One region of the Bacillus sp. KICET-3 genome, then DNA from elsewhere that is predicted to be linked to it. Evidence: a T-box and tRNA genes for the amino acid it is inferred to sense, from the RefSeq annotation. Region 1 holds a T-box; the other holds one or more tRNA genes.
The links. The T-box of region 1 lies ahead of tyrS (tyrosine--tRNA ligase). A T-box ahead of a tRNA ligase gene usually reads a tRNA of that ligase, here a tRNA-Tyr.

Region 1 (11,186 bases):
TGTATATTCGGAGATAACCGCTTTCGCTGCAATGACCACCTTTGATTGGCGCTCGCCGTCGATATCATAAAAACGAATTTCTGATAACGGAAGGTCTTCCAATCGTTCCATTAAGCTTCTGATAATCCCAGGGGTATACGTGCTTCCGCCTCCTGCAATGGCTAATTTGTACGTTTTCATTATGTAACGCCTCCTAATGTCATATCCACTTGATCCCTAACATGTTTTACATGTAGTCCATAGACGACTTGTACATTGTTGCCGGATTTTATCACACCTTTTGAGCCGGTTTGTTTTAAGGTTGCTTCGTCAACGATAGTTGGATCTTTTAAAATCAGCCTTAATCTCGTATAACAATTATCTACATTTTCAATATTGTCTTTTCCGCCCAATGCCTGGATGATCGTTTCACCGAGACCGGAGGCGGCGGTATGTCCTGCAGCTGTTTCCCGCTGTGCGGCATATTCCTGTGTCGCCGCTGTACCGGAAGGCACCTCATCCTCTTCACGGCCGGGTGTTTTTAAGTTCAGTTTTACAATCAGGAACCGGAAAGTGACAAAGTATAGCGCGAACATGATCAAGCCAACAACAATAAACATCGGCCAATTCGATTTTGTTGTACCGAGCGGCAAATTGTACAGCAGGAAGTCGATGATCCCGTTCGCACCGATTGCATGTACGTCGAAAATGCTGAGAAGCATCATTCCTGTACCGGCAAGAACGGCATGCACAACAAACAGGATCGGCGCGACAAATAGAAATGAAAATTCCAATGGCTCTGTTACGCCTAAAAGAAATGAAGTAACGGCTGCCGGCAGTAAAATGGCTTTTGCCTGTTTCTTTTTCTTTTTACTGGCAGTGGCATACAATGCCAGCGCAGCCCCCATCAACCCGAACATCTTGCTTAACCCGCGGGCATCCCAGTTTACTGTGCCGCTGAGCACTTTCACCGATTTATCGGCCATTTCGGCAAAGTAAATATTTCTGGCACCGTAAATCATATCGCCGCCGATATGGGCTGTTCCGCCTAATTCTGTATACAGGAAAGGCGTATAGATGAGATGGTGCAGCCCTGTCGGTATAAGAATTCTTTCGAGAAAACCGTATACCAAAAATCCGAACACACCTAAATCTTTAATGCTGTTTGCCAGCCATGTAATGCCGTTTTGGGCAAACGGCCAAAATTCCGAGGCCAGCGCGCCAAGAATCATCGCGCTCGGAATCGCCAAAATGGCGACAAACCGATGGCCGGAATAAATTTGCATCACGCCTTTAAATTGTTTGTCACAGTATTGATTGTGAAGAACACTGACAAGCGCTCCTAGTAAGATCCCTGAAAATACACCCATTTCAAGAACTTGGACATTTAAAACAAGTGCCTGACCGGATGCTTGCATCTGATCAGCAGGAACTAAGCGGTTCGACAGCTGCATCACCTGGTGCATCGCGTTAATAAAAATGACAAAGGATACCAGACCTGTTAGCGCGGCATAGCCTTTATCTTTTTTCGCGAGTCCGATCGGAATGCCGACAGCAAAGACCAGCGCCAGGTTTTGAAGAATAGAAACCGCTGAACCGGATATAAATTGCCCGAAGTGCTGTATGAAGGGATAATTGAGAAAAGACACGTACTTTGCCAGATTGCCGTTCCCAAAAACATTCCCGAATGCGATAAACAGCCCGATGATCGGCAATATCAAAATCGGCGCAAATAATGATTTGCCAAAAAGCTGCAGCCCATTTAAAACCCTTTTCATCCCAACCTTCCTTTCGCATAAAGTAAGCGTTATCAATTACAAACAAAGTATAGCGCCGGGTCCACGATTAAAAAAGAGATTTCGTCGAATCTGTATCATGTCAACAAATGATGTGAAATGTCACAGGAATTAAAACTCCTTGATAATGCCTTTTTGGATAGCGAGGCTTAACAAGGTATCAATCAGCAGCATCATATTGGATTCATAAGAAGTGACCTGAAACTCCTGCTGGGATTCAATCGTCGGGTCGATAACGGGAAAGACAAGATCAGCCAGTGAAGCGTTTGTGCTGTGTTTATTTCCGGTAAACAGAATCGTCTTCAATCCATTGTTTTTGGCAATCTTGACTTTTTCAATCACACGATTCGTTTCTCCGGAGCGTGAAAATACGATGAATAATTCGTACTTCTGGATGTTGTTCCAAAATAAAGCGCGGCTGTCGCTTGTAGAGGAGTTCGATACATAGTAGCCGAACAGTTCCATCTTTTTAGCAAGGTAATTGGAGAAAGTAGTTGAAAATCCTGCGCCGTAAAAATAAATTTTTTGGCATTTCTGAAGTTGCTCCAGGAAGACCTGAACATGCGTTTCATTTAGTGAAAGAAATGTGAGTTCGTAATTTTGCATAAATTCTTTTCGCTTTGTTTCCAGCGGACTATGAATCCCTTCGAGGAACTCCGCTTCTGTATCCGGCATTTTGGCAACTTTGAGCCCCAGGTTATAAATAAACTCGGTATATCCGCTAAAACCGAGTTTTTTACAAAGCCGCAGAATGGAAGTCGTGGAAACAAACAGTTTATTGGCAGCTTTTCTTATACTTAATTGCTCCCCTTCCATCTTTTTTTGAATGAGAAAGGACAAAATATCTTTTTCAGACTGATTTAAGTTTCTGTCCATTGCATAGTCCATTAATATTTTATCGGTCGTATTCAAAAATGAGTCCCCCTCGTGTACACGATGTTCGTTTTAATCCCTGCTTTTTCGCCAATTCCTATTATAATCGTGCGCTAGATTTCAGTTCAATCAGCATGGATGGTCATCGCAGACCCTGCGGGAAAATCAGTTGTTGTCAACCGCTCCAGCCTTTTTTCATGAATATTACTGGTTGTGAAATAACGCACTTGATGGGTTATACTAAAAATCGGAAATAGATTGGGAAGAAATGATACTTAAACTGACAAGACATAGTCTAATTCAAAGAAATAAGTTAATTCAATGATAAAGGTGGGTTTATATGCCTAAAATTGATAATATGCTGGCAATTCTATGGATGCTTAGTTCAGGTGAAAAAATTACCGCAAAACAAATGTCTGAAAAGTTAGAGATGAATATAAGGACTGTGTATCGTTATATTGATACACTTTCAACAAGCGGTGTACCTATCATTTCAGACACGGGACATAACGGTGGATACACTTTATTGGACAATTTTATTGAAGCTCCTCTTTTTTTTGATTTTGAGGAGCAAACCTCACTATTCCACGCTGCTGTTTTTGCAGAAGAAGCCGGATATTATGGAGGTGAAGCACTAAAAAGGGCTGTTTCAAAGTTAAGCAAATATTCAAACCAAGAACAGGAATCAAAGAGAAACCAACATTTAACCAGTCTTGAAGTAATCAGCCGATCAAGTCCCCTCTCTATGGAACCTTTCTTGAAGGAGTTGGAGCAGGCTGTAGCTGACGAATACTCTGTAAAAATTCTGTACCATAAAAGTGGCGAAGAGCAATCCAAGTATAGATTGGTCGATCCGTACAGAATAATTTATTGGAATAATAGGTGGTATGTGATCGGATTTTGTCATCTTAGGAATGATATCCGTAGTTTTAGAGTAGATCAAATTGAAAGTCTAATACTAACCGAAAATAAATGTAACCGGCCGGAAAATTTTTCAGCACGTGACTTTTTTTTGAAAAACCTCCTTCCAACTATTAAAGATAAGGAAGGAATCGCCTCTTTGGTTATTAATGGGAACCGAAGGGCGTTGGATGACATTTGCCAACATTGGTTTTTAGGACATTATTTACAAGAACGGACTTCAAATCAAGCAGTATTTCTTCTTGAAAAAGATATGATCCATACATATGTGCCTTATTTAATTTTACCGTACGGTAAATCTATTCAGGTTATTGAGCCAATAAGTCTTAAAAAAAGACTTATTGAAGTTCTGTCGGAATTAATAAAATTTCATCAAGTATGATAACTTCCCTGACGATAGCTGTCAGGGAAGTTATTTTATAATGGGCTATATCAATTGTGATTGGAGTGTTCTTGGATGCAAACAAAAAAAGTTTATCTTTATGTATTTAATACAATGTCAGACTGGGAATATGGATATTTAATTGCTGAACTAAACTCAGGAAGGTATTTCAAAAAAGATGTAGCACCTTTAAAAGTAGTTACAGCAGGAGCTAATAAAGAAATGATGACTACGATGGGAGGATTAAGCATAAAACCCGATATTTCCCTTGATGAGTGTACTCTTGAGAGTAAAGATCTTTTAGTTTTACCTGGAGGAAATACTTGGGGAGAAGATATTCATCAATCTATCTTGAAAAAAGTTGGCGAAGCTTTAAAGCTTGGCACTATTGTCGCCGGAATTTGCGGTGCAACTGAGGGTTTAGCGAATAGCGGGTACTTAGATTCCAGAAAGCATACAAGCAATAACTTAGAGTATATTAAAATGGTCTGTCCTAATTATAAAGGAGAAAAATTTTATGAGATGAAACCTGCGGTATCTGATGAGAATTTGGTTACTGCATCAGGAATTGCTCCTCTGGAATTTGCAATGGAAGTACTGAAAAAATTAGATGTATTTGCACCAGATACATTGCATTCATGGTATAACCTAAATAAGACTCATAATCCCGAACATTTCTTCCGATTAATGGATACAATAAATGGATGAGCTCAGTCTAAAAATTACCCTGCTTTAGACAATGTCAAAGCATCAATACTTGGATTTTTTTATATAACTTAAAAATGTTTATGGAAGTTAAAAACGAACAAAGCACATCCTGACGTTGGTATAAATAGACTGGTAACAATGGCGGGCTTTTTTCTTTGGTGATAAAGATGGAACGATTTTCAAGAATCAGGCGCGATTGCGGAATAACAAGCAGTCGCTTTTTTACTAGGAAGATTTGAATTATCCTATAACAGATTGCATGTAAATATTAAGAAACCCAGCTCATTTCTCATGTGCAGACAACTGGGTTTTATAAAGTTGAATGTGCAAAATAACGCTTAAAAATAGCGCAAATGCTAAGCCAGATAAAAAGACAAGACTTTGCAAAGCCTTCTCCTCTGCTATCAATCCCAGATGTTCGGGCGGTCTATTCTCATTGTTCTCATATAGTCTAATAACTGACCCGTATGAACAGATTCGTGGTAAGCGATGCGCATTAACATATCTCCGAGGGTTCTGACATAACCGACATCAGAACGGTCTATTTGAACATTCTCTAAATCGCTTACACTTAGCGTCTTAATGTAATTCAAGAAATCTTCACGAAAAGGTTTAGCGAATGCAAGTTCATCATCTACCGCTGTAAATTTTCTGTTTTCAAATGGATTGGATAAATTAGATCATGCTTTACTACCTCTTCCGATCAGAACTTGGTGATAAAGAAACTCGCCTTCTAATCAATGCCTAATCATTTCAGCACACGTTAAAGCATCTGCGTCTGGCTTCCAATTTAGCATTTGTTGAGGTATGGCTTTCCAAACTTTTATGCTCCTTCACCGAACCTCTTCAAAATTCAATATAAGTAAATCATTGTTACTCATTAAAATTTGTCCTCCCCTTTGCTTTTAGGTGGATTACACCAGAAAAATGTGTACCTATGTTCTAAAATAGCTAAAGTTATCAATGCAAAAAAAGATAAGAAAGCAATCATGTTAACGGACTTCACACATGCATCATTCTTTGAACATCCGCAGTTATAACAGCATTCCCCTTGAATCATGCAAAAATATACTTGAAATCCATATTCATCTCTGTTAAAATTCATTTCATAGCTAATGATTCTGATAATTAGAGGCGGGTCTGACACATGGAACGTTTAAATAAAAGATCGCTGCTCCGCAATGAAGAACACGACACACTCAGCAAACTTAAACAAATGCATGTTGAGTCTCTAAATCTGGAAGCGATTTCGATCGCTACAAATCTTTACCGATCTGCTCAAAGGCTCCGTGTCAAAATGGAGACTGAAGTTCTTTCTTCATACAAATTGTCTTGGACCGCCTTCTCCATTCTTTACGATCTATGGATTTGGGGCAGGCTTGAAACGAGAAAAATCGCTGAGCTGTCAGGCATTTCAACAGCTACGGCAAGCAATGTGATTAAAACGCTTGAAAAAAAGGGGTTTTGCTCCAAAAGCATTGATACAAGAGATCGAAGACTCGTTTTTGTCTCGATCACTGCAGCCGGTAAAAAAGTGATCGAGGAACTCTACCCTCAGTTTCACAAAGGGGAAACTCAGCTTATTTCGGGCATGACGAAAGAGGAGCAAGAAACCCTGAAAAAGCTGCTTAGAAAAGTGGCTGACAATCTTCATACCATAAGCTTTGACGGGAATCAGTAGCGGCTTGTCTCCCTGTTTCAGAGAGCCGGCGGAAGGTGTAAGCCGGCACACAGACAAACGTGAATTACCTCCCGGAGCTTTCTTTGTGAACAACAGTAGCAAAGAACGGAAAACCCCGTTATCTGAATGAGCGGAAGACGCTGTCTTCAACCAGGGTGGTACCGCGTGCATTGAGTCACGTCCCTTAAGGGGATGGGCTCTTTTTTTTGTTTATAAAAAAGGAGGAAAAACGATGAAAGCATTTGATCAGCTTACAGCAGCACAGCAAAAAGAAGTAGAAAGGCAGCTTCAGCTATACATGACAGGCGCCCAGGAAGTCATACCGCCGGAGGAATTAAAGGCCAAGCTCGTCAACTCCATTTCAACAGGCAAACCGCTGAAAATCAAACTTGGATTAGATCCCTCTGCACCGGATGTTCATCTGGGACATACCGTCGTCTTAAACAAACTTCGCCAATTTCAAGAAAACGGCCATATTGTACAGCTTTTGATTGGTGATTTCACTGGGAAAATCGGTGATCCGACAGGGAAGTCCACAGCCAGAAAACAGCTGACTGATAAAGAAGTTCGGCATAACGCCAAAACATATTTTCAGCAATTCGGAAAAGTGCTGGACAAAGAAAAAGTCGAGCTTCATTACAACTCAAACTGGCTGAAGAAATTAAACCTAGAGAATGTCATTGATTTGGCAGGAAAAATAACCGTGGCCCGCTTGATGGAGCGCGATGATTTTGAAGAGCGCATCGCCCTGCAAAAACCGATTTCCCTGCATGAATTCTTTTACCCGTTGATGCAGGGATACGATTCCGTCGTTCTCGAAAGCGATATTGAGCTGGGGGGAACAGACCAGCATTTCAATGTGCTGATGGGACGGCATTTCCAAGAAAGATACAACAAAGAAAAACAAGTCGTTATTCTCATGCCGCTGTTGGAAGGCCTGGACGGCATCGAAAAAATGTCTAAATCCAAAAATAACTACATCGGGATTGATGAACACCCAAACGAGATGTACGGAAAAACGATGTCGCTGCCGGACAGCCTGATGAAAAAGTATATCCATTTGGCCACGGACATAGAACTCGAGGAGAAAAAACAGCTTGTGAAAGACTTAGAAACTGGAGCTGTTCACCCGAGGGACGCCAAAATGTTTTTAGCCAAAACGATCGTCCGGATGTATCACGGATCGAAAGCGGCAGAAAACGCCGAACAGTCTTTCAAGACGGTCTTTCAAGAAAACGGTCTGCCTAAAGATATCCCGGCGGCGCTTTGGAAAGGCGATCGGAAACTATCGATTATCGATCTGCTCAACAAGCTGGAGCTCCTCCCTTCCAAGAGCGAGGGGCGCCGCATGATCCAAAACGGGGGTGTCAGAGTTGACGGAGAAAAAATAATGAATGTTCAAACGGAGATTACCGTGAAGCAGAATATGATTATTCAAATCGGAAAACGAACATTTGTAAAGTTAAAAACAGACGAGTGAAACATATATGGCCTGGCTACTGCGCCAGGCTGTTTAATATTATCACCGATTCAATCTTGCCGCTGAATAAGGAACTTCAGTCTGTTTTTAATATACATGCTATCTCATGAAGACAACTAAGAATAACACACAACATGATTAATGGATCACCTGTAATGAGAGCACTCAGAGTCGTCGTATCGGAGCAGAGGCCATTGCCAAACCTGGGATTCACAGTATGCCAGCCCGGATACAGAAGTGAAACATTTTACAAAAATGGAAATACCCCATTGATATTTTAGTTATTTTGCCCTATGATTAAAGACGTACATAAATATGATCTGGGGGTTAATCATGAAGAAAGCAACAGTTTTATTTCTAACGGTTTGTTTAGCAATTGTATTGGGGGCTTGTGGTTCTTCAGAAACCGCAAAAAACAGCGGGGATACTAAAAAATCTGCCGCAAGCGAAAACAAAAAGTCTGATAATGACAATACACAGGAAGATGAAAACCTGAAAGGGAAAGATATCTATACGAATAACAAATTGAATATAAACGGCACTGTCGGACCAATGAAATATACGATTAAGAGTGTTCAATTAAAAGAAATGCAACCGAAAAATGAAGCAACAGCTAAACTGCTCGGCGTGAAAGTCGGCGATACAGTTAACGCCGTAACAATTGAAATGTCAGGCGAAAATACATCAGATGATGATGTGAATTTTTATTTGGGACAAGCCACAATTGTCACTGATACGAAAGAACAGCTTGAGCCTGAAATGCTTATCTCCAAACATATCGAAGGAGAATATCTAGGAAAAGTGAAAAATGAAGGCGCCAATGTGTACATTCTGAAAAAATCGTCTGTTAAGAATTTAAAATCGATTGAAATCCGGGTTGATGCTCCGACAAACAACGAATTTGAGCCTCTTGGAAAAGAAGTAAAACATACGATTAAAGTTAATAATTAACGAAGATTGCCCTTTTTAGGGCTTTTCTTCTCAGAAAAAAAGAACAAACATTCCCTTATCGAAATCACACTCAGCAGATCCTGCCTTTTATTGATGGAATGTATCTCCCTGCACAAAAAACACCCCTTAGAGTGCTTTAAATAAGGGCTCCGTCAAACTCGGCATACACCGGTATTCCCCTCCCCTAAAACATCATATCCTTTTTCACTTGTTTGACTGCTGCCTTACGAAAAGTGGCGATTTGGGGTAGATTTAGAATTCTTTGGCATTACTTGCCCCTCATCGAAAAGCGAAGAGTTTCATGAAACACTGGGTAAAAAGCAGAAAAAGAAAGGCCGCAGCTATATTCCGGCCTTTCTTTTCTTCGTTGAAAAGCAGCTTCTGGACATCTTGAAGGAAAGCCGCGGCAAACCGCCCCCCTTTCAAGCTTATTTGTTGTTCTTCTGCAAAAACGCCATAACAGCTGTTGTCATATCCTGTGCTTCTTTTGGCGCATCCGGAGAACCGAACATCTTATTTAAACCGCTATGGGATAAGTTCTTGACTTGATAAACAAATTCAGAACCTGCCGCTTTGTTTAAGGTTTCTGCAAAATGATACACAGCTGGATCTCCCCAGCGCGTAACAAGGTAAGCCGGCGGCATATTTGGTTTGTTTATGTAGGTGAGCGGTGATGCTTCTGTCCACACCTTTTGATCAGCGCCAAACACCTTTTTATATGACGGAATCGCTTCAATGAATTGCTTTATATTTAAAGGGCCGTCTAATATAACAATAGAATTGAGTAATGCCGGTTCAAGACCGACTCGATGCAAATATTTTGCATCCGTGGCGATTAAGCCCGCCAAGTGCCCCCCTGCCGAATGCCCCATGACATTTATTTTCGATTGATCAATTTGATACTCATCAGCATGATTCGTCACCCATTGAATCGCCTTTGCAACATCATAGGCCATATCATTATACTGAACATCGGGATGAAGCCGATAGTTGACAGACACGAATACATATCCCTTTTCTGTAAAATACGCCGGCTTTGAAGCAACATTGCTCTTGTCTCCGCCTGTCCATCCCCCTCCATGAAGATAGATGATAACGGGATGTTTTTCTTTTTTGTCCGTCTTCGGTGTATATATATCCAGTATTTGTTTTTCTTCTTTTTCATAATGAATATTTTTTATGTTCTTGTTTGCAGTGCATGCGAATAAACCGATACATACAATGATTAATGCTGCCCATTTGATAATTCGTCTCAAATTTTAAACACCTTTCTCTATAGCGATGTTGTGAAACATGTGATTGGCGGATCACGTTGATCTATATGAAGAACATGAAATGTATGTTGAATACAAGACACGTCCAATTAGAAAAAGAACACTTCAAAATTCCGATGCTGCTCAAATCTTAATTTATCGGATAAGAAAACTCCTGCTACGAGGCGGAAAAGATTCCGCCTCCCCCGTGCGACTGTAAATGTCAGACAGAGATCTAGTCGGAGTATGCGGTCGTAAATCTCTCTGCTCAGAAGCGGTCTTTTCAAATAGCATTTAGAAAACATTGATACATTCATTATAAACAGAAACAAGATACTTACAATTATGAATTGAGCGCAATCCACAAAAATGGAAGCTGAATAGGAGGGATCGACAAAATAACCATTCAATGATCGCGTGTCCGGATTGGGAAGCGCACGCCGATATAGATGGTTCATTGCAGATACTGGTAACAAAAGAGGCCGGCGTCACCATCACCTTGCCTCTTTTGTTTTTGTCCGGGTGCGGAGGTTGATGGTGATGCCTTTTTCCTTTCAAAGTTTTCTTACTTTATTTTCATCTTGAACATCTTTTTTCCACTGGGCGTATCCGCCTGTCATGTTATACACCACTTTTATTCCAGCCGCCTGCAGCAGGCTTGCGCCGATAGCCGACCGAACGCCGGAACCGCATTGGACAATCACCGGACGTCCGGCAGGAATTTCATCCAGGCGATCCGGAATCGTTCCAAGCATCATATGTTTCGCACCTTCAATATGCCCTTCTTTCCATTCGTTTAAATACCGAACATCAAGAATTTGTGCATGTTCTTCTTGAAGCAAAGCATTCGCTTCCTTCGGTGAAATGTTTTGGTATGATTCACGTGCTGAAGATGAGGCGACCGCTTTGTCTGCATCCATAGCATACGGAATTTGATCAATACCGATAGAATGCAGAGTTTCTTTGATATCATCCAGTTCCGCAGGGTTTGCTAATACATAAAGAGGCCGTTGATAGTCTACAATCCAGCCGGCCCAGGTCGCAAATGATGAACGAAATGGCAAATTGATCGTTCCCTTTAGATGGTCTTTTGCAAACAGAGACGGCTCGCGTGTATCGATGACTTGTGCTCCGTTTCGAATGCTTTCTTCTAATTGAACGA
Region 2 (11,186 bases), 2.1 Mb from region 1:
CTGGAAAGGCCCGCCATAGGAGGTAACAGCCCTGTAGTCAAAACTTCGTTCTCTCCTGAGTGGATCCTGAGTACGGCGGAACACGTGAAATTCCGTCGGAATCCGGGAGGACCATCTCCCAAGGCTAAATACTCCCTAGTGACCGATAGTGAACCAGTACCGTGAGGGAAAGGTGAAAAGCACCCCGGAAGGGGAGTGAAAGAGATCCTGAAACCGTGTGCCTACAAGTAGTCAGAGCCCGTTAACGGGTGATGGCGTGCCTTTTGTAGAATGAACCGGCGAGTTACGATCCCGTGCAAGGTTAAGTTTGAAAAGACGGAGCCGCAGCGAAAGCGAGTCTGAATAGGGCGCATGAGTACGTGGTCGTAGACCCGAAACCAGGTGATCTACCCATGTCCAGGGTGAAGTTCAGGTAACACTGAATGGAGGCCCGAACCCACGCACGTTGAAAAGTGCGGGGATGAGGTGTGGGTAGGGGTGAAATGCCAATCGAACCTGGAGATAGCTGGTTCTCTCCGAAATAGCTTTAGGGCTAGCCTCAAGGTAAGAGTCTTGGAGGTAGAGCACTGATTGGACTAGGGGCCCCTACCGGGTTACCGAATTCAGTCAAACTCCGAATGCCAAAGACTTATCCTTGGGAGTCAGACTGCGAGTGATAAGATCCGTAGTCGAAAGGGAAACAGCCCAGACCGCCAGCTAAGGTCCCAAAGTATACGTTAAGTGGAAAAGGATGTGGAGTTGCTTAGACAACCAGGATGTTGGCTTAGAAGCAGCCACCATTTAAAGAGTGCGTAATAGCTCACTGGTCGAGTGACTCTGCGCCGAAAATGTACCGGGGCTAAACGTATCACCGAAGCTGCGGACTGTTCTTGCGAACAGTGGTAGGAGAGCGTTCTAAGGGCTGTGAAGCGAGACCGGAAGGACTCGTGGAGCGCTTAGAAGTGAGAATGCCGGTATGAGTAGCGAAAGAGGGGTGAGAATCCCCTCCACCGAATGCCTAAGGTTTCCTGAGGAAGGCTCGTCCGCTCAGGGTTAGTCGGGACCTAAGCCGAGGCCGAAAGGCGTAGGCGATGGATAACAGGTTGATATTCCTGTACCACCTCCTCACCATTTGAGCAATGGGGGGACGCAGGAGGATAGGGTAAGCGCGGTATTGGATATCCGCGTCCAAGCAGTTAGGCTGGGAAATAGGCAAATCCGTTTCCCATATAAGGCTGAGCTGTAATGGCGAGTGAAATATAGTAGCGAAGTTCCTGATTCCACACTGCCAAGAAAAGCCTCTAGCGAGGTGAGAGGTGCCCGTACCGCAAACCGACACAGGTAGGCGAGGAGAGAATCCTAAGGTGATCGAGAGAACTCTCGTTAAGGAACTCGGCAAAATGACCCCGTAACTTCGGGAGAAGGGGTGCTCTGTTAGGGTGCAAGCCCGAGAGAGCCGCAGTGAATAGGCCCAGGCGACTGTTTAGCAAAAACACAGGTCTCTGCGAAGCCGCAAGGCGAAGTATAGGGGCTGACGCCTGCCCGGTGCTGGAAGGTTAAGAGGAGCGCTTAGCGTATGCGAAGGTGCGAATTGAAGCCCCAGTAAACGGCGGCCGTAACTATAACGGTCCTAAGGTAGCGAAATTCCTTGTCGGGTAAGTTCCGACCCGCACGAAAGGCGCAACGATCTGGGCACTGTCTCAACGAGAGACTCGGTGAAATTATAGTACCTGTGAAGATGCAGGTTACCCGCGACAGGACGGAAAGACCCCGTGGAGCTTTACTGCAGCCTGATATTGAATGTTGGTACAGCTTGTACAGGATAGGTAGGAGCCTTGGAAACCGGAGCGCCAGCTTCGGTGGAGGCATCGGTGGGATACTACCCTGGCTGTATTGACCTTCTAACCCGCTGCCCTTATCGGGCAGGGAGACAGTGTCAGGTGGGCAGTTTGACTGGGGCGGTCGCCTCCTAAAAGGTAACGGAGGCGCCCAAAGGTTCCCTCAGAATGGTTGGAAATCATTCGCAGAGTGTAAAGGCACAAGGGAGCTTGACTGCGAGACCTACAAGTCGAGCAGGGACGAAAGTCGGGCTTAGTGATCCGGTGGTTCCGCATGGAAGGGCCATCGCTCAACGGATAAAAGCTACCCCGGGGATAACAGGCTTATCTCCCCCAAGAGTCCACATCGACGGGGAGGTTTGGCACCTCGATGTCGGCTCATCGCATCCTGGGGCTGTAGTCGGTCCCAAGGGTTGGGCTGTTCGCCCATTAAAGCGGTACGCGAGCTGGGTTCAGAACGTCGTGAGACAGTTCGGTCCCTATCCGTCGCGGGCGCAGGAAATTTGAGAGGAGCTGTCCTTAGTACGAGAGGACCGGGATGGACGCACCGCTGGTGTACCAGTTGTTCTGCCAAGGGCATCGCTGGGTAGCTATGTGCGGACGGGATAAGTGCTGAAAGCATCTAAGCATGAAGCCCCCCTCAAGATGAGATTTCCCATTCCTATAAGGAAGTAAGATCCCTGAAAGATGATCAGGTTGATAGGTCTGAGGTGGAAGTGTGGCGACACATGGAGCTGACAGATACTAATCGATCGAGGACTTAACCTAAATATTTGTGAATGGTCTTTACCCGTTATCTAGTTTTGAGAGAATAATTTCTCGAAAAATGCTCTTGCATTTTTTCAAATACATAGTATAATGATCTTTGTCACTAAATTGTCTGGTGATGATGGCGAAGAGGTCACACCCGTTCCCATGCCGAACACGGAAGTTAAGCTCTTCAGCGCCGATGGTAGTTGGGGGTCTCCCCCTGCGAGAGTAGGACATCGCCAGGCAGACCATATTCCGCAGTAGCTCAGTGGTAGAGCTATCGGCTGTTAACCGATCGGTCGCAGGTTCGAATCCTGCCTGCGGAGCCATTTTATTGGAGAGCTGTCCGAGTGGTCGAAGGAGCACGATTGGAAATCGTGTAGGCGGTCAACGCCGTCTCAAGGGTTCGAATCCCTTGCTCTCCGCCACTTTCAAATACGTCTGGCCCGTTGGTCAAGTGGTTAAGACACCGCCCTTTCACGGCGGTAACACGGGTTCGAATCCCGTACGGGTCACCATTCTTTTTTGGACAGCACGTTAAGAAGCACAAGCATTTCGCCAGAGCTTTTTAAAGGAAGGCATGTTAAGAATGCGATGGCCTGTTGCAACGCATGCACTTGTACGTCCTGTACTGCGGAGGATTAGCTCAGCTGGGAGAGCATCTGCCTTACAAGCAGAGGGTCGGCGGTTCGATCCCGTCATCCTCCACCATATCTATTAAAATTTCACATTATCGCGGGGTGGAGCAGTTCGGTAGCTCGTCGGGCTCATAACCCGAAGGTCGCAGGTTCAAATCCTGCCCCCGCAACCAAAACAGATTAAATAAAAATGGTCCGGTAGTTCAGTTGGTTAGAATGCCTGCCTGTCACGCAGGAGGTCGCGGGTTCGAGTCCCGTCCGGACCGCCATTGAAGTTTGAATATACGGCTCGGTAGCTCAGTTGGTAGAGCAACGGACTGAAAATCCGTGTGTCGGCGGTTCGATTCCGTCCCGAGCCACCTTTTGCCGGTCTAGCTCAATTGGTAGAGCAACTGACTTGTAATCAGTAGGTTGGGGGTTCAAGTCCTCTGGCCGGCACTGTTTGGAGGGGTAGCGAAGTGGCTAAACGCGGCGGACTGTAAATCCGCTCCCTCAGGGTTCGGCGGTTCGAATCCGTCCCCCTCCACCATTCTTTTAGGGGCATAGTTTAACGGTAGAACAGAGGTCTCCAAAACCTCCGGTGTGGGTTCGATTCCTACTGCCCCTGCCAATTTACACCTTAGAATTTATGGCGGTTGTGGCGAAGTGGTTAACGCACCAGATTGTGGCTCTGGCATTCGTGGGTTCGATTCCCATCAATCGCCCTTTATGAATAATATTGGGCTATAGCCAAGCGGTAAGGCAACGGACTTTGACTCCGTCATGCGCTGGTTCGAATCCAGCTAGCCCAGTTTCATCTTTTATCAATAAGCTGAATATGATAAAATGAGTTCATCATTAACATGCGGAAGTAGTTCAGTGGTAGAACACCACCTTGCCAAGGTGGGGGTCGCGGGTTCGAATCCCGTCTTCCGCTCCAATTTTCTAAAATGATGGCGGCATAGCCAAGTGGTAAGGCAGAGGTCTGCAAAACCTTTATCCCCGGTTCGAATCCGGGTGTCGCCTTAGTGCCCTTGCCGGGGTGGTGGAATTGGCAGACACACAGGACTTAAAATCCTGCGGTAGGTGACTACCGTGCCGGTTCAAGTCCGGCCCTCGGCACCATAGCTCACACATGCCGGTGTGGCGGAATTGGCAGACGCGCACGACTCAAAATCGTGTTCCTTCGGGAGTGTCGGTTCGACCCCGACCACCGGTATCACTAAACATCGTATTGCCAAACGATGAAAGAGCGTTCCTTTTATAAGGAACGCTCTTTTTATTTATTCCTCATCCAAGCGGCAAACCTGCCAAAATAAACTCAATGATCAGTTGTTGTCCGCGGCCTTCATTAATCGTATCATGAAATGGTTTATAGCATTCAAGCAGCTCAGCCTCTTGCTTGACGATCCCCTTATTGAAACCCCTCCAATCAAATGAGCTCTTTTAGCAAGAACCAGGCACCTGTCATCGACAAGGTGCTTTTATTTGTTTAGAGAATTTTCCTCGACACAAATTTTGGATCACAAGTGTATATGTTCTTACCCTCCACAGTTTAGACATCTGTTTACGTTTTGTTTACAAGTTGATCAAACTTTAGCTACATCTGCCCGCTATATTGGAATACAGCAAGATCTCATCCAAATATAGGCAAAGAAAAAATAGAACACGTAAGCATTAATCTTTTGAGGAGGAAAACAAGTTGTCAATCAGTATTAAACTGCCTGATGGGTCTATCAGAGAATATGAAGAGGAAGCAAGCATCGAGGATGTCGCGGCTTCCATTAGCTGCGGACTGGAAAATGCGGTTGCAGGCAAATTAAACGGAAAGCTGGTCAATTTATCAACTCCGCTTCAGGACGGTGCGCACGTTGAAATCGTCACCCGGGACTCGGCCGAAGGGCAGAAGATCGTACGGAGGAAGAATTCGCGGGGCACAGGGCGTATTGTGGCGCTTGATGCAGCTCGGGGGCTGGCGGTGATAGGGATGTATTTGCAGCACTTCGCCTTGAACGAGACGAACGGTTCAATCGTCTCCGGGAATACGACGCTGTTATTTGTGCTTTGTGGCGGCATTTCCTACTCGATCATGGCCGGGCGCATGATGGATCGAGGAACAGACCCGGCCGCATTTCGGACGCGGATGCTTGCCCGCGCGGTATTTATCGATATGATAGGATATCTGCTCATCATGCTGAATACTCCGTTCGGGGTGATCTTGCCCGCTTATGCGGCACTGTTTGTGCTGGCGTTGGTGCTCGTTCGTCGTTCGACGCGTGTACTCGTTGCAACGGCAGCAGCTTTGATTGCAGTGAGTCCGCCGCTGATGATTCTCGGAGGCAGCGTCCTGTCGGGAGCGTACTTACTTGGTGATATTGCAGGCGGCCCGCTGTCCGCGCTCGCACTTGCACCCGCTTTTGTCGCCGGTATGGCGATCGGGCGCTTTGATCTGACCAAGACGCGTACTGCACTCTGGCTAGTGGGCAGCGGCGCAATCATGCTCGCTGTCTCTAAGGTGCTGGGCGCTTTCGTTCTTCCAGGGCTGAGCCGTTCCTTTGAAGAGTGGCTCGTAGGCGTTCAAGGCACCGCCGCCACCCAGCCGGACCAGTATGCAATCTGGCCGTTCAACGTGGAACCGCCTCTGTGGCATAATCTTCTTTCGATTGCTCCGCACAGTGCGTCAACGTTCCAGACACTGCTGGGGCTGGGGGCCGCATTTTTGACGCTGGGACTGGTATGTCTCGTACCGAAGAAGAACTCTGGTGTGTTAATGCCATTCGCGGGAGTCGGACGTGTAGCGTTGACAATGTATGCAGCTCAGTTTGTCGTGATATGGGGTCTCGAACTATCGGGGGTCGAGTATGATATCGGGGCGATTCCATTCGGTGATCTGCTCGTCGCAACCGTGACGATGGTGACAGGGTGGTTGATTGCACAGCTCCCTACCGGTCCGCTCGAGACAGCGATGCGACGTTTTGATCGGGCATTCAGCGCCTTGGGACCAGTTATGGGACCAACACTGAGGTAGGCGCTCGTCTTTAACATTTCGTAAGTATTGCCTGAAGGAAACGTCTGAGCAGACAGCCTTATAAGCGTGAACTCCGAGATATATCGGAGTACGCGGTGGATGAGTTCTGCTGAAGCAGTATGAGGAAGTTGTAAGCTTGTTGAAATACTTTGTTATTTTCAGAACCAAGGTTCTGCAGGTTTAAACGAAATGCAGAAGCTTAGAATCTGCTAGAACCAGGATTAACTTTTTTCTTATCAATGTAACAACTTGAAAATATCGCGCTCAGTACAGAAACGGGGTTGGCATTTTTCTATGTTTAAAAAAACGTTCACAACGTGTTATCTGATGTTGGTCTTATCGCTTATGATGCTGCTGGGAGCGATAACCCCCGGCGTTGCTATGGCGCAGGCTGCCAAGGGGATGGCGTCCGGTCAGCAGACAAAAGTAAAGACGTCCAATCTAAATAAGACTAAAAAATCTCAGAAGCTAAAACTGGACAACAATGTTGCTTCGATGACAGAGAAACGAACGCTTCATGCTGCGTTTAAGCTTCCGCAAGGTGTTGATGTGAAGAGCTTAAGCTGGACGTATGACGGCAAACCGCTGTCTCAATGGAAAAAATATAAGGACCGTGGTTACACCGGTGCACCTTTCATTACGGTTGACCATGTAAAAGTGACCAACGGCAAGGTTCATGCTAACATCAACTTCGATCTTCCTTACGACACAGTCAATCTGGCGGAGCCGCGATTGCAGCGTCCGCTATACGCATCGCTGATGGGCACATTTGATCTGGCAGCAACAGCGAACGGACAAGTCATTGCTCATGCTCCCGTAAAATTGACGCCGTATGACAGCTTCCGCACTTACGATGAGCTGAAACCGGAGATCGATGCCGTCACAGCAAAAGCTGCGCAAAAAAACAACAGATATATCAAAACGACTTCCATTGGAAAATCGGTCGAAGGCCGTGATATCTATTTAACGGTACTTGCCAAGGATAAAGCCTCTGTCGATAAGTATCAGAAGGTGACCCACCCTGCCATGCTGAATGACCCGAAGAAATTGCAGGCCGATATTAAATCCGGCGCATTTGGCGACTATAAGGTGCCGATCTGGCTGAACAATATTCATCCGAATGAAGCGCCTGGAGTCGACGCGATCATGAATTACTTTAAGTCAATGGCATTGGATAAGAGCATTACGTATGATACAGTCCTGCCGAATGGCAAGAAAAGCAAGACAACTTTGAATATAGACGATGCATTGAATAATGTTTTCTTTCTGTTCGTTTATACTGACAATCCTGATGGCCGGGTTCATACAACACGTTCGAATGCTGAGGATTTCGATTTGAACCGGGATAATTCTTATCAAACCCAGCCTGAAACGCGCAGCATAACGGAGCAAATCGCGAAGTGGTCGCCGCTGTCTTTTCTGGATATGCACGGGTTCGATGCCAATTTCCTGATTGAGCCCTCTACTCCGCCTCATAACCCGAACGTTGAGTATGATCTTTTGATTGATCACATGGTGGAACAGGCAAAGGCTATGGGTGAGGCAGGGATTGCAAATACGAAGTACGACTACTATCACATCCCTTATGAAGAACATCGGAAAACTGCAGAAGATCCGAATTATGTGTCAAAAGGCACCGCTTCAGGATGGGATGATGCATCTGCAGCATATACCGCTGCATTCGCCATGTATCACGGTGCGATGGGGCACACGCTGGAAACGCCCGAGTCGAATGAGGAGTCTACCAAAGTTCTGTATTACAGTTCTGCGGCAGCTGCAAAATATGTAGCAGGGAAGAAAGAAGAACTGTTCCTGAACCAATTAAAAATATTCGAGCGCGGGGTGGACAATATCGATGATCGTGCTGTCGATCATTACTTGATCAACGCCAAAAATGAAGAGATCGGCCGTCCGCGGAAGGGCAACCAAAACTTCTTCCCGGAATATTACGTACTGCCGGTTGATAAAAACATCCAAAAGAATGTGCTGGAAACCTATAAGATGGTTGAGTACTTCCTTCGCAACGGCGTAAAGGTTGAACGATCAACAAAAGCGGTAACCGTTAACGGAAAAACATATCCGGCAGGATCATTTATTGTAAACATGCACCAGGCAAACCGCGGCCTCGCGAACTTGGTCTTGTATGATGGAATAGATGTATCTGATTATGAAATGATAGCCGGTGAGATCATTCAAAATTTCCATGATATGCGCGGATTTGACCGTTATGTGATTCGGAATGCCGGGGTGTTCACAGGCAAGACTTCTCGAGTCACATCCGTATCGTTTCCGGGGACTAAAATGCCAAAACGCTCAGATTATGTTCTGATTCAGAACACAAACAATGATGCGATAAAGGCGGTCAACGAGTTACTGGCAGCCGGCAAGACCGTTACAATGCTCACCAAGAGCGGATCAGGCTATCAAGCGGGTGACTTCTTGGTTGCCTACAAGGACCTGTACCCATTGGCTTCCAAGTACTATCTCGACGTGAGCGCATTCAGGCATAAGAAACCAAGCGGCAAAATCCTCAAGGCTTCTACTGTAGGAGCACTAGGTGAAGCGGCATATGTACTGAAAAATCTGGGCTTTAAAGTCACATCAGAACAGTCGGGCGCAGATGTGCTTGTCAATACGTTCGACTCTTCTAAATATGTTAATAAAGGAAAGCCTTACATTGCGTTTGGAAATATGGGTATGACGAATGTTCAGAAGTGGATACCTGGCTTTTCTTTTAAAGGACCTGAATGGGAGAGATACGAAGGCGTCTTCTTGGCAAATGTCATGCAAGATCATGCCATTACAGCCCCTTACAATAAACAGGAATACTTCTACACAGTCACTGGTTCTTATATTACCGCTGTTCCTAAAACGGCAAAAGTGCTTGCAGTGATCGCTGATGAAGATCACTTCTTCAAGGCCGGCTGGTGGCCGGGACATGATGCTGCCAAAGGAAAGATTATGGCCTTCACGTATAAAGATAACAACAAGAACTTAACTGTTTTCGCCAACGATTTAACCAATAACGATCATCCGCAGCATCAATACCGGTTGCTGGCTAATTCGATTTTTAATGCCGGTCCCGAAAAAACTGACAATGCTCCATCGCTAATTGGATCAGTGCCTGAGTCGGGCGATTCTGCAAGGCGTAAATAATGGTCGGGCGGTGATTCGCGAATTGGCAGGCCCCGGCATGATCAAGTGTTGGCGGAAACAATTTGGCGCCGCGAAGCAAGTGACTCATGCCGGATTCTTGACGATGGCCAATTTAACCACTGACACGCAACTTATCTTTACGCAGCGGAGATTTCAGCTATTTTGTACGGCGTCCTACACTCTTATTATAAAGGGTGAAATAGCGACAGTGTTTTACTGTCGCTATTTCATATACGGTCTTATGATGCTTTTCTGGAATACTTCCCATCAAGAGGACTATGAGGAAGCTCTTGCTGAGGATGTGGCGAAAGTGTACATTTTATTAAAAAATTACAAATATTCCACATACTTCTTAGGAAAAGCGATAAAATCAAGTAAACTAACATGAAAGGAGGTTCTTTACATGAAAAAAATAATCGCAAGTGTTTTTTTCATTACTGCATCCCTTGGGTTTGATTTGGCCAGCGCGACAGGTTCAGAAACTCTGCTCGCTTCCAGAGGCGCCGGATCTTAAAGAGCAAAACGGCATGAAAAAGGGCGGCAACATTGTCGCCTTTTTTGTTTGCATTTCTTCTTTCAATCTTTGAAGGTGAGAAGATTCGCTTAATGAATGCTGTAACGGTCATTGGTTGCGTGTGATTCGTTTCGTTAGTATACATAGTTTTGGAAAAGACCGGTGCTAATCAGGATTCCTCTTGCACTCCCTATCAATATCCTGTACCGTTAAATCAATAAAACCATTCACATACATCATAACTGGAGTGACGAAACGTGAATAAAACACTCAACATCAGAGATGTCATCCTCGGGGAAGGAATACCGAAAATCTGTGTGCCCCTCGTCGGAAAAACGCTTGAACAATTGAAAGAAGAAGCCGCTTTTCTTCCATCCATTCGTCCGGATCTTGCCGAATGGCGGGCTGATTTTTTTGAGGATGTCGAAGACATTGACAAAGTGAAAGAGGTATTGGCTGACATCCGAGCGATATTAAAAGATATCCCGTTGATCTTTACATTTCGCAGCGCGGAGGAAGGCGGCGAAAAAGAAGTCAGTAAGGAATTTTACTTTTCCTTGAATCACGCCGTTGCCGAAACAGGGCTGGCAGATGTGATTGATGTCGAGCTGTTCAATGAAGAGCAAGAAGTGAGAAGACTGGTTGAAACGGCTCATATGCATCGTGTATTCGTCATTATGTCCAATCATGATTTTGAAAAGACGCCGCCAGTGGAAGAAATCATTGCCCGCTTGCGCAAAGCCCAGGAATTAGGCGCTGATTTGCCCAAGATTGCGGTGATGCCTGAAACACCGGCTGATGTGCTGACATTGCTTGAGGCGACTCATACGATGAATGAACGCTATGCGGAGCGGCCGATTATTACGATGTCAATGGCCGGGACAGGTGTGATCAGCCGGCTGGCCGGAGAGGTGTTTGGTTCGGCGATGACGTTTGGCGTAGCCGAAAAGGCATCTGCACCAGGCCAAATCGCGGCGGCGGAGCTCAAGCAGATACTTGGCATTTTGCATCGCAATTGATAAATAGACAAAGGAGCCGTTCCAGCGGCTCCTTTTCCGTTTATCCGGCATTTTGCTCAATAATTGCCTGAAGCGATTGTTTCAGCGCTTCTGCATCTTTCAGCTCTGCTTCGTCAAACCGGACGCGGGCGAGCCTTTCGCCTTCATTATACATTTCTTCCAGCCAGCCTCTTAAACCTCTTGCGCGGCGGTCTGCCTCGATCATCATCTCCAGGCCGCTGTCATCTAAAAGAAAAACGAGCTCTAATTCGTCAAACAGGCGGCGGTAATGTTGTGCCACCGGAA

Region 2: it encodes a tRNA-Tyr, which carries the amino acid that the T-box ahead of tyrS (tyrosine--tRNA ligase) is inferred to sense. The anticodon was not compared.

The regions. Positions count from the first base shown of each region.
Region 1 covers NZ_CP137345.1:3,119,226-3,130,411, forward strand. Annotated here, with positions in the region: gene R5H20_RS15935 (6-phospho-alpha-glucosidase) at 1-180, opposite strand, end outside; gene R5H20_RS15940 (PTS transporter subunit EIIC) at 180-1,757, opposite strand; gene R5H20_RS15945 (MurR/RpiR family transcriptional regulator) at 1,887-2,687, opposite strand; gene R5H20_RS15950 (helix-turn-helix transcriptional regulator) at 2,989-3,951, shown strand; gene R5H20_RS15955 (type 1 glutamine amidotransferase family protein) at 4,027-4,659, shown strand; partial or broken gene R5H20_RS15960 (DinB family protein) at 5,064-5,486, opposite strand; gene R5H20_RS15965 (MarR family transcriptional regulator) at 5,807-6,340, shown strand; T-box leader at 6,315-6,528, shown strand; gene tyrS (tyrosine--tRNA ligase) at 6,573-7,820, shown strand; gene R5H20_RS15975 (hypothetical protein) at 8,154-8,771, shown strand; gene R5H20_RS15980 (alpha/beta hydrolase) at 9,200-10,027, opposite strand; gene R5H20_RS15985 (MBL fold metallo-hydrolase) at 10,579-11,186, opposite strand, start outside.
Region 2 covers NZ_CP137345.1:998,590-1,009,775, forward strand. Annotated here, with positions in the region: rRNA gene R5H20_RS04900 (23S ribosomal RNA) at 1-2,585, shown strand, start outside; rRNA gene rrf (5S ribosomal RNA) at 2,697-2,812, shown strand; tRNA gene R5H20_RS04910 (tRNA-Asn) at 2,822-2,896, shown strand; tRNA gene R5H20_RS04915 (tRNA-Ser) at 2,904-2,995, shown strand; tRNA gene R5H20_RS04920 (tRNA-Glu) at 3,011-3,085, shown strand; tRNA gene R5H20_RS04925 (tRNA-Val) at 3,203-3,278, shown strand; tRNA gene R5H20_RS04930 (tRNA-Met) at 3,302-3,378, shown strand; tRNA gene R5H20_RS04935 (tRNA-Asp) at 3,398-3,474, shown strand; tRNA gene R5H20_RS04940 (tRNA-Phe) at 3,492-3,564, shown strand; tRNA gene R5H20_RS04945 (tRNA-Thr) at 3,571-3,643, shown strand; tRNA gene R5H20_RS04950 (tRNA-Tyr) at 3,650-3,734, shown strand; tRNA gene R5H20_RS04955 (tRNA-Trp) at 3,742-3,815, shown strand; tRNA gene R5H20_RS04960 (tRNA-His) at 3,837-3,909, shown strand; tRNA gene R5H20_RS04965 (tRNA-Gln) at 3,925-3,996, shown strand; tRNA gene R5H20_RS04970 (tRNA-Gly) at 4,050-4,124, shown strand; tRNA gene R5H20_RS04975 (tRNA-Cys) at 4,140-4,210, shown strand; tRNA gene R5H20_RS04980 (tRNA-Leu) at 4,221-4,309, shown strand; tRNA gene R5H20_RS04985 (tRNA-Leu) at 4,322-4,403, shown strand; gene R5H20_RS04990 (TGS domain-containing protein) at 4,887-6,212, shown strand; gene R5H20_RS04995 (M14 family metallopeptidase) at 6,507-9,368, shown strand; gene aroD (type I 3-dehydroquinate dehydratase) at 10,140-10,901, shown strand; gene R5H20_RS05005 (sporulation protein) at 10,942-11,186, opposite strand, start outside.